Regions from separate parts of the Brevibacillus sp. FIR094 genome, predicted to be linked through region 2. Evidence: predicted binding sites of a transcription regulator. Region 2 holds the regulator's gene; the other holds the start of a gene.

Region 1 (4,216 bases), on a different contig from region 2:
GCTTCGCCACCTTGGAAGCAAATAGATAGTTCATACAACACCCTCCCTGCTGCTGCTCATTTTTTCCTTTCGCTTGAGGTCATTGTAGCAATGGCTCGTAGCTCAGGTTGTGATTTACCTCACACCACTGCCATAATCAGGACGATTTTCTCTTCCCAAACCATCGATTTCGGATGATATAATGAGTTACCTTTGTATCCTTGTTGTAGGGAGGACCCACATGACCGGAAATGGCACAACGTTTGTACAGCAGATTTCTTCCGATTTTGTGAATAGCCTTGAAACGTTTTCTGTTAGGAAAAAATTCGTTCCCGGAGCCGTTCTGTTTTTGGATGGTGAAAGAGCCGATCAGCTATTCTTAATTTCTTCGGGCCAAATTAAGCTCACTAAAAACACCAACGATGGAAAAGAACTGACACTGCAAGTATTTGGGGCAGGAGAGTTAGTCGGCGTCTCCGGGCTGTTCGAACAGGAATTGACGTACACCTCCACAGGCACCATGTTGATGGAGGGTGAGATATGGATCATCCCGCGCCAAGAGTTGGAAAAAATGCTCATCAAAAACGGTCAATTTTGCGTAGACTTCCTGCGTTGGATGGGATTGATGAACAGGCGGATGCAATCTAAATTTCGTGATCTGCTACTCAATGGCAAAATCGGTGCCTTGTATTCAACGCTAATCCGCATGAGTAACACGTACGGCAAGCCACACCCCGAAGGAATCCTCATCGACCTTTCTCTTACCAATCGCGATTTGGCACAATTCATTGGACTGACACGAGAAAGTGTCAACCGGATGCTTTCCGATCTAAAAAAACAGGACACCATCGATCTACTTCCCCAGGGGCATATCTTGATTAAGGACCTTGCCTATTTAAAAGAGGCGATTTATTGTGATGACTGCCCTCCTGATATTTGCCAAATGTGAGCAAACTCTACATACTTTTCTACACGAAAAAAGTCCTGGACTTGTCCGTCCAAGACTTTTTTTCATAAGTGATTCAAGCTTCTTTATCCATGTCTTTGCTCCGCAAGCTCGCTGAACATGCCCGCATAGTACTCGACGTCTCCTGCATCGTCCAGAATCGCGCTGATTGTTAACCATTGGAGGTACTGATCTCCATTCTTCCGGCGATTCCAGATCTCTCCTTGCCAGTAGCCATTCTTCTTGATCGAGTCCCACATCTTTTGATAGAAGTCGGCACCCTGTCTGCCTGATTTTAGAATATTGGGAGACTTGCCAATCACCTCTTTCATCTCATAACCGGTCACTTTCGTAAAAGCATGGTTCGCACTTTTAATGACTCCTCGTGTATCGGTAATCAGTATCGCCTCTCCCGTCTTTTCCATAATGGTGGCGGCGAGCTGCAGCTTCTCTTGATAAAACATCCACATCACTAAGACCAAGCTTACCAGTGCAAACTGAGATAACGCCATGAAACCGATCGCGTAATGCCCCGTCAGATTAAACAGCATCGTTAATATCAACGGCGGGAAAAATCCTCCTAATCCCCCCATAGCAGATACGATCCCATTTACAATCCCCGCTTGTCGCGAGAAATACATCGGCACTAATTTGAACACGGCACCGTTACCAATTCCGGCACATACCGCCACCAACAAGCACCCTACCGTATACATCAAAATCGATGGCGAAAACGATAAGACAATACCAGACAAGGCAAGCCCGACAAACACAATCATCAATGCCTTGAAGGGATTCCACTTATCTCCTAGCCAGCCTCCCAATGGTCTTGCCAGTGTCGCCAAAAGAATGAACCCTGCTGTTCTCATACCTGCATCTACTTTATCCAATTGGAAATTGCTCACTAAAAAATTCGGGAGATACACGGTGAAAGCGACGAAGCAACCGAACGTAATAAAGTAGAACAAACTGATTAACCATAGCTTTTCATTTTTGTAGACACTCTTGATCTGCTGACCAAGAGGAGTCACTACCTTCGGTTCATTTTTATCCCCCATCAAGAAGGTAAGTACAGCGAATCCCGCAAGCAATAGCATAAACATCTGTACAGTAGTGGCCCATCCAAACGATTTAGCCAGAACTGGCGCTGCAAAAGTGGTTATCGCTGTACCAATATTCCCCATACCGTAGATTCCGTTTATAGAACCGTGCTTCTCTTTCGGATAGTATTTGGGGAGAGAAGTGACACCAACGGAAAACACCGCTCCGCCTATCCCCAAAAATAGCCCGCCTAGTAACAAATCTGTATAAGTGGTCGCATGGCTAATATAAAAAACAGGAGCCAGCAGCAAGAGAAAGCTTATACTAAATAATATTCTCGCGCCAAATCGGTTACTCCAATATCCAACGGGGATTCTCAGCAACGATCCCAGCAAGACTGGAATCGCTGTCACCCACGCCACTTCGCCTGCACTCATGGGTACGGTTTCTTTGATAAAAGGCATGAGCGATGACAGAATGACCCATACCATGAAACCGACCGTAAGACTTAACGTCTGTAACGGCAACTGCCATTTTCGTACCATAACAACACCCCTCAACTTGGGAATCTTCTTCATTCACTATGATAAGAGGCAATGTTTTTTCCCGTTGTGATTTTAATCACAGCCTCCTTCCAGGCGATCCGCTTATAATCAAAGCGAAATCTTGAATCGAAGGAGTGGATTATACATGTTTTGTTATCAATGTGAACAGACTCCATCAGGTGGTTGTAAGGTCATCGGCGTTTGCGGAAAGAATGAAGATCTTGCGAGTATTCAGGATACAATTATTTTTGCTTTAAAAGGAATTGCCGCTTATGCAACACATGCTCGTCAACTAGGCTATATCGATCCTGAAGTGGACGGGATTACACAGGAAGCTCTCTATTTTACATTGACGAATGTGAATTTTAACTTGGACGAACATTTACAAATGGCCATGAAAGTAGGCAAAGCCGCCATAAAAGTCATGGAGCTTTTGGATCGGGCTCATACGGATCATTTCGGAGTCCCAGAGCCAATCACAGTCTCGCAAAATAAAATAGAAGGAAAATGCATCGTTGTTACGGGGCACAATCTGTTTGCTCTCGAAGAGCTGTTAAAACAGACAGAAGGCAAAGGTATCAATGTGTACACGCATTCCGAAATGCTGCCTGCACATGGCTATCCCGAACTGAAGAAATATCCTCATTTGAAAGGGAACATCGGGAAAGCATGGTACGATCAACGTCAATTGTTCGAGAAATTTCCAGGCGCCATTCTGGCTACAACAAACTGTGTGATGCCCATTCGAGGCAGCTACGCCGATCGGTTCTTTTCGTATGATATAACCGGTTTGGAAAATGTGACGAAAATTGTAGATAACGATTTTGCGCCACTCATTGAGAAAGCATTGTCTCTTCCTGAGGTTTCCATCGAATCGGAACTGACATTGACGACCGGGTATCATCACAAAACCGTCCTCGGCATCGCCCCTGAAATCATTCAGGCAGTCAAGGAAGGAAAGATCAAACGTTTCTTCGTCATCGCTGGTTGTGACGCTCCTGGCAAGGGCGGCGAGTATTATCGTGAATTGGCTACGTCCTTACCGCCAGAAGCAGTCATTCTTACTACTTCATGCGGAAAATTCCGTTTTAACGATGTAGATTTCGGCACCGTACCAGGTACCGACATCCCAAGATATATCGATTTGGGACAGTGCAATAACTCGGTTTCTACCATTACGATTGCAGCTGCATTAGCCGATGCCTTCGAGTGTGAAGTGAACGAACTGCCAGTAAGTATCGTTCTTTCCTGGTTTGAACAAAAAGCGGTTGCCATCCTGCTCGGCCTGTTTAGCCTGGGGATACAAGATATACGGATTGGCCCAAAATTACCTGAGTTCATTCAGCCAGGTGTTTTGCAAGTACTACAAGACTTGTTCCATATCCAATTGATTGGTGATGCCCAAGAAGATATGAAGCAAATGCTGGGAATCACGCAATAAGCCGTTACCTGTGACGGAAAATAACAAAATGAGGCACCTTCTTCTAACAGGAAGGTGCCTCATTTTACCCCTTAGTCCTTGAAGCTTATACCCATTTTTTAAGCCATTCTGAAACAGATAAGTGCTGCACAGTCCGTATACTCCGCTTCGACAGTCAGTAGCTTTTGACCACTTACAAGTGGTTCGGCGCTCAAAGACAGGAATGGCAATTTTGCAGACGGTCGCTGAATCTTATACAGAGACAGGTCAACAGCATCCTTTCCT
Region 2 (4,216 bases):
TACTTGGGTTTCTGTTACAGGAATACCGCGTCTCCTGGGCAGGATTGTCGTCTCCCTTGCGTCAATGGTCGCACACACCCACTCTTCATTTTCGCCATCATCTCCTGACAAAAGCTGTGGCAAAAATGAACAACGGAACGTCGTAGTATCCAATTCCCCTACCTACACCTGCACTGCCTTACTCCTGTCCCCCACCTGACAGGAGCCTTTTACCGTTTTAGCGTTTGGAATACGCGGTTTGCTTCATAAATCGCGCGCTCCTCATCGATGGTCAACAGTTTATGATTACGCATCAAGAATTTACCCGCTACAATCGTATCTTTCACATCTCGTCCATTTGCTGCGTATACCACGTGTGAAATCGGTTGGTGTGCCGGGTGGAAATGGGCTTGGTGGCTATCCAGAACGATCAAGTCAGCTTGCTTGCCTACTTCAATGCTTCCGAGTGTTTCCTCTTGGAATACCCCTTCTGCGCCATAACGAGTAGCCATGCGAAGTGCTTCCTCTGCTGGAACCGCTACTGGATCGTTATTCACACCTTTGTGCAATATCGCAGCGAGTTTCAATTCCTCAAATAAATTCAAATTGTTGTTGCTCGCCGAGCTGTCGGTACCCAGTGACACGCTTACACCTTTTGCCAACATTTTCGGAACTGGCGCAACACCACTAGCCAGCTTCAGGTTGCTCACTACATTATGAGAAACTCTCACATTGTATTTTGCCAAAATGTCGATTTCTTCATCCGTTAAGTGAACAGCGTGCGCGACGAGTGTTGGGCGATTGAACATTCCCAGTTTTTCCAAATGAGCAACTGGACGAAGCCCGTAGTCCTTCTCGTTTTGACCGACTTCCCAAGCTGTTTCAGACATATGGATATGAAGCGGCAAGGAAAGCTCATCAGCTTTTTCGATAATTTGGGTAATAAATTCTGGCGAGCAGGTGTACGGCGCATGCGGTGCCATCATGACGGTAATACGTCCGTCCGCCTGATTATGCCATTCTTTTGCAAAAAGAGTCGCGTCTTTGAGCTTTGTTTGACGTTCTTCTTCGGAGCACAGACCAATCATCCCTCGGCAAAGGCGAGCGCGCATTCCAGCAGCATCGACTTCCTTCGCCACGACATCCATGTGATCATACATATCCACAAATGTAGTGGTACCGGTACGAATCATCTCGATAAGTGAGAGCTGGGTACCCCATTTTACTGTGTCTCCCGTGAATTGTGCCTCCAATGGCCACATTTTGTCTTCCAGCCATTGTTGCAGTGGCAAATCATCTGCATAACCACGTAGGAGGGACATACCAGCATGTCCATGCGTGTTGATTAAGCCAGGCAGTATGTAATCACCTTTTTGATCGATGACTTCATCGTATCCCGCTTCCGACAGGTCCTCAGGAGTTGGGCCCACATACGTAATCTTGTTGCCTTCGAATGCTACGGCACCATCGTAAATGACTTCATTCGTATCGTTAACCGTAATAACTGTTGCGTGAATGAGGATCGTCTTTTTCATAGTAAACACTCCATTCTTACGTCAAATAGTAGGCCAAGCTTTGCAGGTTGGACGTCACATCCGCATAGTGAATGCGAACATCTTTTCCTGCGCGAATCGTCGTAGGGGCAAAATTCAAGATCCCCCTGATACCCGCTTGAGTCAACTGATCACATACGGATTGCGCTGCAGGTGCCGGTACCGTAATAATCGCCAGCTTGATTTGCTTGTCGACGACCGTTTCTTCCAGCTCTGATAAAGGCTGAATCGATATACCTGCGACTTTTTTGCCCTGCTTCTCTGGATTATTGTCAAAGATGGCCGCAATCCGCATGTTATCTTTCAAATAAGCGTTGTAGTTACTAATAGCATGGCCCAAATGCCCAGCTCCGACCAAAGCGACACGGATTTCATCCGTTAGCTTCAGAATTTCACGGATTTTTTCCACCAGATAATCGACATCATAGCCGATTCCCTTTTTTCCAAAATCACCAAAAGCTGCAAGATCTTTTCTGATTTGGGCAGGATTCACATCAAGATTCTTACCCATCTGTTGGGAGGAAACGGTGGTCACCTCAACCTGTTGCAAATAACTGAGGTAACGCAGATAAATCGGCAAACGACGGACGACCGCTTCTGAAATCTTTTCGTGTTTTGCCACGTTCGGTCTTCCCCCTTAATTCTTTTGCTTCAAAATCCGATATTCTTTTCCGTTCGATAAAATGGTAATGGAACCGTCGTGGCTGGTAACGTATGTCTCGGCCCATGACTCACCCAAGCGCTCCATGACTTCTGCCTGGCCGTCTTTCATTTGATCCCGCGATCCACCTGTCTGAATAATGGCGACCTGTGGATCGACTTTCGTCAGAAATGGTTGCGAAGATCCTTGATTGCTCCCCTGACCCGCTACCTTTAGCACTTCCGCCTTCAGTCTGTCATTTTGCCGTTCCAACAGTCGCTCTTCTGCTTTTTCATTCACGGCGCTCATAAATAAAAATCGTAATTGACCGTGCGTCAATCGAAAAACGAGGGAATTGTTCTGAGGCGATAAAAATAACGGTTCATCCGGGAGCAAAACTTCCATGGAGATTTCTTGGTCAAGAGTGAGTACTTGTCCTTGCTCTGCTTCCATCTGCTTTTGGTTGGAGCGAAGCAGCACGACATGGCGAAGCGATGATGCGATCAGCTTGGGCAAAATGACGGCATCAACAAGCACTTGCTGGCTCAATGAAGCGTAGCCTCCCATATGCTCGGGCTGGTCGTTCGTCAACACTACATAGTCGAGCCGTGTGATCTTGAGCTCTGCCAAGCGTGCCGAGAGAACGGGCCAATCATCTGCCGTACCCGTATCAATCAGCATCGTTTTGCCGCCTGGCATTCTCAAAAGCGTACTCTCACCATGTGGAAGTGCCAAGTAGGTGATAATGAGACCCGAAAATTCCTGTTCTGTCTCTGTTTCAAATGGGTCATCTATCTTCACTGCTGCTTCTTGTACATACAAATGGCTATCAATCGAGCATCCGCAAAGGAAAATCGCACTAAGAACTACAATCCACCAACGCCACTCTTTTTTCCATAACATTTATTTTATCACCTTAATCCCTATGAGACTATTGCTTCATTTTATGAATCTGACAGGGATTGCATACTAAGGAATGGCTCTATACGCTCTCGAAGCGTTGGCCATGGACCACTTTCGATCTCAAATGGCGGCAAAGATTGAAGGAATGAGCGTCCATATCTCGACTCAACCACACGCGTATCAAGAACGATCACGACCCCTCGATCCAAGTGGTGGCGAATTAATCGACCTACCCCTTGTTTAAATTGCAGAACAGCTTGTGGAAGAGACAAGGACATAAAAGCATTTTTTCCTTCTGCCTTCAAAAGCTCTGCCCTTCCTTGATAGACAGGATGATTCGGCGGTGCAAACGGGAGGCGAACAATGACTAAACTACTCAGCCATTCCCCTTGGATATCCACGCCTTCCCAGAAGCTGCTCGTCCCAAGCAGGACACTTCTCTCCATGCTTCGGAACAGACGCACCAACTTGCTCCGATTGTTGCTATCAATCCCATGACCGAATAACGTATACGGTTCTGGGGCCTCCGCAAGGCGTTCCTTCATTGCTTGGTAAACAAGTCGAAGCATCGAGTGGGAGGTGAATAGAATCAGCGTCCTTCCTTTCGAAGCCAATACGACATCAACACACCCTTGAATGACCGCCTCCACATACGTATGATCACTCTCTTTGCCTGGTGCGGGGAAATCAGATGGAATCAACAGTAACCCCTGCTCTTCATAATGAAACGGCGATGGCAGTGACAAGGTACGCACTCGTTCTTCGGGCAGTTGGTCGAGACCAAACTGGCTTTTGATGTAGGAGAAGCTGTTTTTGACCGTCAGAGTGGCTGAGGTCAAGATCAGACTCCGCTTCTGCGCAAAAAGTGGTTCTGCCAGTGAGTCGGCAACCTTCAAGAGCGCTGCTGACAAATGGACCTGCTTGCGAGCTGTACGGGACTCTACTTCCATCCAATATACATACTCGGCATCTTGCTCAAGCAAAAAGAAGTGAAGCAGCTCCACAGTGTTTTGCCAGTCTTTGATGAGACCGAATAAATCTGTCAGTAGACTGCGTACCGCAAAAGTAGGCTTTTCCTCTTGCGGAGTCGTTCGTAAAAGCTGCTCGATTCCCGCTGCGTATGCGGTCATCCCTTCAATCA

What was found. Region 2 encodes Rex, which represses fermentation and respiration genes when NADH is low (regulators of the CRP and FNR family bind a similar motif). Its sites were predicted from a motif close to TTGTGAAATATTTCACAA; they were not measured.
Region 1: a site for Rex is predicted at 2,576-2,593, ahead of ACQ5DJ_RS10170 (nitrate/nitrite transporter). Genes of this name have one in related genera too.

What each region holds. Positions count from the first base shown of each region.
Region 1 is NZ_JBEAES010000009.1:160,891-165,106, forward strand. It holds gene ACQ5DJ_RS10160 (hypothetical protein) at 1-34, opposite strand, end outside; gene ACQ5DJ_RS10165 (Crp/Fnr family transcriptional regulator) at 221-928, shown strand; gene ACQ5DJ_RS10170 (nitrate/nitrite transporter) at 1,012-2,511, opposite strand; gene hcp (hydroxylamine reductase) at 2,657-3,952, shown strand; gene ACQ5DJ_RS10180 (trypsin-like peptidase domain-containing protein) at 4,051-4,216, opposite strand, start outside.
Region 2 is NZ_JBEAES010000002.1:70,917-75,132, forward strand. It holds gene ACQ5DJ_RS01515 (hypothetical protein) at 1-146, shown strand, start outside; gene ACQ5DJ_RS01520 (amidohydrolase) at 210-1,514, opposite strand; gene ACQ5DJ_RS01525 (redox-sensing transcriptional repressor Rex) at 1,531-2,154, opposite strand; gene ACQ5DJ_RS01530 (ComEC/Rec2 family competence protein) at 2,170-3,075, opposite strand; partial or broken gene dinG (ATP-dependent DNA helicase DinG) at 3,117-4,216, opposite strand, start outside.